DNA from 3 places in the Marinobacter alkaliphilus genome. Region 2 is predicted to be linked to each of the others. Evidence: predicted binding sites of a transcription regulator. Region 2 holds the regulator's gene; each other region holds the start of a gene.

Region 1 (2,270 bases), 510 kb from region 2:
AATACAGGGCCCTGCAGTTGCGAAAAGCTTGTTGGTCACTCATTGTATGCCGCCGAACACGTTATCGTTGTTGGTGGTTATTTTTCTATGTGTAGTTACTACTAAAGGTTAACAGTATTACGTATAACCCACAATTCGCTGAGGCATCTTTGCCCTTAGGGCAACAGATACAGCCATCTTGACTGTGAGCCAGTATGACGTCTGTAACCCGATTTTTACTCGAAAGAGCATCCGAACCACGATTAGAAGACCCGGCACCGCCGCGGAGTATAGTTGATGTGGCCCTTCAGTGTGCCGCCAGGGCACCGGACCATGCCTTACTGAGGCCATGGCGCTATCTTGTGGTGGAAGGGGATGCCCGGCAGGCCCTGGGAGACCTGTTCGCCAAGGCATGTCCTGATAGCGCCAGTGAGCAGGAAATCGAGAAAGCCCGGCGGGCGCCGCTGCGGGCACCGATGGTGATCGTAGGAATCGCAACGCCCAAATCCCACCCGAAAGTGCCGGAGGTCGAACAGCTTATGTCTGCCGCATCGGGCATGAGCTTTCTCGGCCTTGCCCTACAAGATGCTGGTTTCGGCGTGATGTGGCGCACCGGGGGGGTGGCCTACCATCCCGATGTGCTTGAAGGGTTGGGTTTAGAGCCCGGGGAAACGGTCGTCGGCTTCCTGTATACCGGTACGGTGTCGGTTGAGAAACCTTCAGTGCCACGCCCGGCTACCGGGGATTTTGTAAAGGTATGGCGTGGGCCCGGGCGCCAGGAAAGTTGGTGAGCTTCCCGCTGATGTTTTGATAGCGGCAAACCGTTTAACCGCCAAGGGAAATGGTTTGCCGCCTTTGCTCTGAACCCTTCTCCGTTGCCGCTCAAAATCTGATCGCATCCCTCCAGAAGCCCTGGCGCCCAAGCACTCTCGAAAACTGGCACCACCTTTGCTTTGACTCTTCCAGAACGCAAATCCGGCAAGCCGCCGTTCAAGCGGTGCCGGTGCAGAATTCCGGAGGCAGTCATGGCAATTACATTTGATAAGGCATTGGGTATTCACGAGCACGCACTTCAGGCCCGGGTGCAGCGTGCGGAAGTACTCGCCAACAACCTGGCCAATGCCGATACCCCGGGCTACAAGGCACGGGATATCGATTTCAGGGCGATGATGCAGAAAGCCCAGGAGTCGGTCAGTGGTCTGCAAATGGCGACCACTCACCAAGGCCACATGGACACCTCCAGCCCCGGCAGTGACGGCGAGTTGCTTTACCGCAATCCGCACCAGCCGTCTGTCGATGGTAATACCGTGGATGCCCAGGAAGAGCAGAGCCGCTTCATGCGCAATGCCATGGACTATCAGGCCAGCTTCCAGTTTCTGAGCAGCAAGTTTTCCGGATTGACCAAAGCCCTGAAGGGTGAGTAAGCCGCAGTCATTTACGATTTGAGGAGATTGCCATGTCACTGGGCAACATTTTTGACATCGCCGGTTCCGGCATGACCGCACAATCCCTGCGGCTGAATACCACGGCTTCCAACATTGCGAACGCCGAGACTGCCAGTTCCAGCACCGAGAATGCTTACAGGGCACGCAAACCAGTCTTCGCCGCCATTCAGCAGGCCATGCTGAACCCGGATCAACAGCAGGGCTTCGGCACCAGCCTGGACGACGGCCCCGGTGCCGGTGTACGGGTTGAGGGAATCCTGGAGAGCGATGCAGAGTTGCAGATGCGCTACGAGCCCAACCATCCCGCTGCCAATGAAGACGGTTACGTGTTCTACCCGAATGTGAATGTGGTTGAGGAAATGGCAGACATGATGTCTTCCTCCCGCAGCTTCCAGATGAATGTGGACGTCATGAACACTGCCAAGTCCATGATGCAACGAATCCTGACGCTGGGTCAGCAGTAAATAGTGAGGAGTGAGTCATGAGTGCAGTGAATTCCGCATCGGCCTCAGACGTACTGAGCCAGTATCAGATCAAGCAGGACGACAAAGCCCGTGGCGGCAGCGAGCTTGGCAAAGATGCTTTCATGGAGCTGATGCTTGCCCAGTTGAAGAACCAGAACCCGCTTGACCCTCAGGACAACGGTGATTTCATCGCTCAGCTGGCGCAGTTCAGCTCTCTGGAAGAAATGCAGAACCTGTCGAGTACCGTTGAGGATGTGGCCGGACAGTTCCGTTCCAGCCAGGCGCTGCAGGCGTCTGCAATGGTTGGCAAGACGGTTCTTGCTCCTTCCAATGTGGGAATTTTGGGTAATGATGGCGAGATTACCGGAACCATCGAAGTGCC
Region 2 (2,270 bases):
TTGCGAGATAAAGGCATTGGTGTGCTGATCACCGATCACAACGTGCGGGAAACCCTCGATATTTGTGAAAACGCCTACATTGTCTCCGGCGGCCATATCATCGCCTCCGGCAATGCTGAAGCCATCCTGGCCAATCAGCAGGTCAAGGAAGTCTACCTGGGTGATGAGTTCCACCTGTAAGCGGAAGAAAACCCCTCGACGACCGAGGTCTGATTGTTTTGATGATCTGTAGCAAGTAAACTCGGCAAAGAACTTGCTTATACTGACAACAGTGAGCGGCAAGTAACCAGCGTATAACAATTTTTTTGCCTGACAGCAGGCAACGTCACTACCGGGACACCCTTGATTTATGGATCTTGAGCCATGGTTATGAAAGCCTCATTACAGCTTAAGATGGGCCAGAGTCTGACCATGACGCCCCAGCTGCAACAGGCCATTCGCCTGCTTCAGCTTTCCACCCTCGACCTTCAGCAGGAAATCCAGCAGGCACTGGAATCCAACCCCATGCTGGAAACCTCCGAGGATGACGATCAGTCTGACATCCCCGATACGGATGCCGACACCCGGGACGAACATAAAGACCGGGATTCCGACCACGATGAACCAGCCACCGAGGCTGCCTCTGACTGGGATGAAAACGAAAATGGCCCGGACTGGGCTTCCGAAAACGACATCCCGGATAACATCCCCGACGACCTGCCCGTAGACACCGCCTGGGACGATATCTACCAGTCTGCACCGGCGCCAGCCAGCAAAGGGGACGACGAGAACGAGTCGGATTTCGAAACCCGCAATTCACCAGCCGAGACCCTCCAGGACCACCTGGAATGGCAGCTCAACCTCACCCCCATGAGCGAGCGTGACCAGGCAATCGCCCACGCCCTGATGGACGCTGTGGATGAGCGCGGTTACCTGACCTCACCGATTGAGGAAATCCATTCCGGCCTGCAGGACGAAACTGAAGAAGACCCCCTTGAACTGGACGAGGTAGAGGCGGTCCTGCACCGGCTACAACACTTCGACCCGCCGGGCGTGTTCGCCCGGGACCTGCAGGAATGCCTGCTGATTCAGCTCAACCAGTTGCCGCCAGATACCCCCTGGCTTCGACTGGCCCGCCTGGTGGTTACCCAGTTCCTGCATTTGCTGGGCAACCGGGATTACGCGCAACTGCTGCGCCGCAGCCGACTCAAGGAAGATCAGTTGCGCGAGGTTCTGGCCCTGATTACCAGCCTCAACCCTCGCCCGGGTGACGTGGTAGACCGAGCGGAGCCGGATTACGTGATACCAGACGTCATCGTCCGAAAACACGAGGGCCGGTGGCGTGTTGAGCTCAATCCGGAGATCGCCCCGAGAATTCGGGTCAACGCCAGCTACGCATCACTGATCCGTCGCGCCGATAGCAGTGCTGATAACACCTACCTGCGGGATCAACTGCAGGAGGCCAAGTGGTTCATTAAAAGCCTGCAAAGCCGCAATGAAACGCTGCTGAAAGTCGCCACCCGGATTGTTGAGCACCAACAGGGTTTCCTGGACCAGGGGGAAGAAGCGATGAAGCCGCTGATCCTCTCGGACATCGCCCAGGCCGTGGAAATGCACGAATCCACCATTTCACGGGTCACCACGCAAAAGTATATGCACACACCCCGCGGCATTTTCGAGCTGAAGTACTTTTTCTCCAGCCACGTCAGCACCGCTGAGGGCGGAGAATGTTCCTCCACCGCTATTCGTGCGATGATCAAGAAACTGATTTCAGAAGAAACTCCAAAAAAGCCGTTGAGCGATAGCAAGATTGCAGCCATGCTTGGAGAACAGGGCATCAATGTAGCCCGGCGCACCGTTGCCAAATACCGGGAGGCCATGCACATTCCTCCTTCAAACGAGCGCAAACGACTGGTTTAATGTTTTTTCCGGTGCATGAAGCACCGGACACGCAGCCCGGTGGCAACACCGGCATGATGACAACAGGAGACGCCTATGCAACTCAACATTTCAGGCCATCACGTAGACCTGACCCCTGCATTGAAGGATTACGTCAACACCAAGTTCGAGAAGCTGGAGCGTCACTTTGACCACATCAGTAACTGTCAGGTGACGCTGCAAGTTGAGAAGGTACGTCAGATGGCTGAAGCCACCCTGCATGTCATCGGTGGCGAGATCCACGCAAAGGCAGAGAGTGAGGATATGTACGCCGCGATTGATTCGCTGGTGGACAAGCTGGACCGCCAGATCCTCAAGCACAAAGAAAAGAATGTAGACCGGATGCACGGCAA
Region 3 (2,270 bases), 600 kb from region 2:
TCTCGTTGGTGGTCATGGCATCGATAACCAGCTCACGCAGGCCGCTGCGCCCCACCCGCTTCAAGCGATCGAGAAGCTCACCCAGTGAATTCAGGTTGTTCTCCTCAAGAATCCTGCGTAGACGGCTCTTCACCAGGTACTGCTTGTTGTCACCCAACAGAATGCCACAAGCGTCCTGCAGGAATGTCTTGAAGGCTTCGTATTCCTGAGGCGTAATTTCCGCTTTCATTGGATCTCTATCGTGGGTAAGTCCATGAGCCGAGGCATCAATTCTGGTCAATAATTTCCATCACGCGCTCGGCAAGCTCATCCGGGCTGAATTTCGCCATAAAATCATCGGCACCGACCTTCTGAACCATCGCCCGGTTAAAGACGCCACTCAGGGATGTATGGAGCATCACATACATGCCGCTGAGCGCCGGATTCTCTTTGATTCTGGTAACGAGGGTGTAACCGTCCATCTCCGGCATTTCCACATCGGAAATGATCAACGATAAGTGGTCTCGGGCAGTGGAACCATCCCCCGTAATCTCCTTGAGGTAGTTCAACGCCTGTTTACCGTCATTCTTGGTGACCACTTCCATTCCGATCGCGGTCAGGCAGCGCTCGATCTGGCGCCTCGCCACAGACGAATCATCAACAACCAGTACCGGCAAATGCCCGGGCACACGCTCGGCGCTGCGAGTTTTCAGCTCTTCGGTGACATCTTCCCTGAGCGGAGAAACTTCTGCAAGAATCTTTTCTACATCTATGATTTCTACAAGTTTGTCTTCAATTTTGGTGACCGCCGTCAAGTACACATCCTTGCCAGCCCCCTTGGGTGGCGGGAGGATATCTTCCCAGTTCATATTCATGATCCGGTCGACACCAGTCACCAGAAAGCCCTGAGTTTTACGGTTGTACTCGGTAATGATGACAAAGCTTGTTGCCAGCTCTTCCTGTGGAATGCCTGCCATGCCAATGGCCATGCTCAGGTCGATGATGGGGATGGTCTCGCCACGGATATGGGACACGCCCCGAACCACCTGGCGGCTGTTAGGAATCGATGACAATTTCGGGCATTGAAGGACCTCCTTCACCTTAAAAACGTTGATCCCGTATAGCTGCCGCCCCCGCAAACGGAACAACAACAGCTCAAGCCGGTTCTGACCAACCAGCTGCGTACGCTGGTTAACGCTGTCCAACACCCCTGCCATAACTTTCTACTCCCGGCATGCCAACGATCGGCACAGAATTTGCTCAGTTATTATTAAACAACTTGCTTACGCGAACCCGGACCAAAACATTGACGCCCGGTGTCCAATCAGGGTTAACGGCCCCAGCGCCATTTTCCTTAACGGAACTCGCGTAAATATGCCTAACTGACAGCATAGGACAAAGCAGTGCAGATGCGAACCATCTTTTTAGCGACCTTTTGCCTATCGACCCTGGGCCTGAATGCCGCGGCTGCGGCCACCACTGCAAGCGAGATACGCGATGCCGCCGGTCAATTTATCGAAACCTGGGCCGACGAGCAGCGCCAGCAACAGTACGAGGTGAACTTCACCGTCGGCAGCATCGACAGCCGGCTTAGCCTGGCTGCTTGCGAACAGGCACTCGAAACCGCGTTTACCAACGATCCCCTACGTACCACATCGCCATCGGTGATGGTGTCCTGTGCCGGGGAGCGGCCATGGCGGATGTTCGTCACAGCCAGTGTCGAAGTACACGGCCCTGCCCTTGTGGCGGCTCGGCCTCTGGCCCGCGGTGAGCGCATCAGCGGTGAACTTTTGCAGGAAAAACAGGTGCAGATCAACGCCAGCCGCCGGGGCATTCTCACAGATATTGAACAGGTATCCGGCATGCTGGTGAGGCGACCAGTTAATGCAGGGTCGCTGCTGACGCCAGATCTGCTCGAAGCTCCCAATGCCGTTGAGCGGGGCGATCATGTTATCATCACCGCCAAATCCGCGGTGTTCTCGGTCAGTTCCCGAGGCAAGGCGCTGGCCAGTGCCAGTGTCGGCGAGCAAGTGATGGTTGAGAATCTGCAATCAGCACGCACGGTTCGGGCAACGGTCACGGCTCCTGGCCGGGTGGAAATTGCCATGTAACGGAAAATCCGTGCCCAGCGGCAAATTTTTTCCGTTTTTTTCTAAAGGTCGGCTAAACGCTGCCGATAAGCAGATATAAACTCGATTCCGCCGCCTCTGAAGGTGGCCACAGGCAAGCAGGTATCCCTATGTCAGTTGACTTAAATGGAATTGGCCCCGGCCAGGTCAACACCACCAGAA

The links. The regulator sigma-54, encoded in region 2, starts transcription at its own class of promoters, with help from an activator protein. The targets are predictions, from matches to a motif close to ANTGGCATNNANNTTGCTNT.
Region 1: flgB (flagellar basal body rod protein FlgB) is a predicted target of sigma-54. The motif match lies at 915-934, and genes of this name have one in related genera.
Region 3: flgA (flagellar basal body P-ring formation chaperone FlgA) is a predicted target of sigma-54. The motif match lies at 1,223-1,242, and genes of this name have one in related genera.

Annotation. Positions count from the first base shown of each region.
Region 1 covers NZ_AP043751.1:2,733,156-2,735,425, forward strand. Annotated here, with positions in the region: gene ACZ5Q2_RS12490 (nitroreductase family protein) at 195-770, shown strand; gene flgB (flagellar basal body rod protein FlgB) at 1,005-1,403, shown strand; gene flgC (flagellar basal body rod protein FlgC) at 1,436-1,888, shown strand; gene ACZ5Q2_RS12505 (flagellar hook assembly protein FlgD) at 1,906-2,270, shown strand, end outside.
Region 2 covers NZ_AP043751.1:2,220,254-2,222,523, reverse strand. Annotated here, with positions in the region: gene lptB (LPS export ABC transporter ATP-binding protein) at 1-180, shown strand, start outside; gene ACZ5Q2_RS10155 (RNA polymerase factor sigma-54) at 364-1,899, shown strand; gene hpf (ribosome hibernation promoting factor) at 1,975-2,270, shown strand, end outside.
Region 3 covers NZ_AP043751.1:2,819,765-2,822,034, reverse strand. Annotated here, with positions in the region: gene ACZ5Q2_RS12880 (CheR family methyltransferase) at 1-229, opposite strand, end outside; gene ACZ5Q2_RS12875 (chemotaxis protein CheV) at 267-1,196, opposite strand; gene flgA (flagellar basal body P-ring formation chaperone FlgA) at 1,389-2,090, shown strand; gene flgM (flagellar biosynthesis anti-sigma factor FlgM) at 2,219-2,270, shown strand, end outside.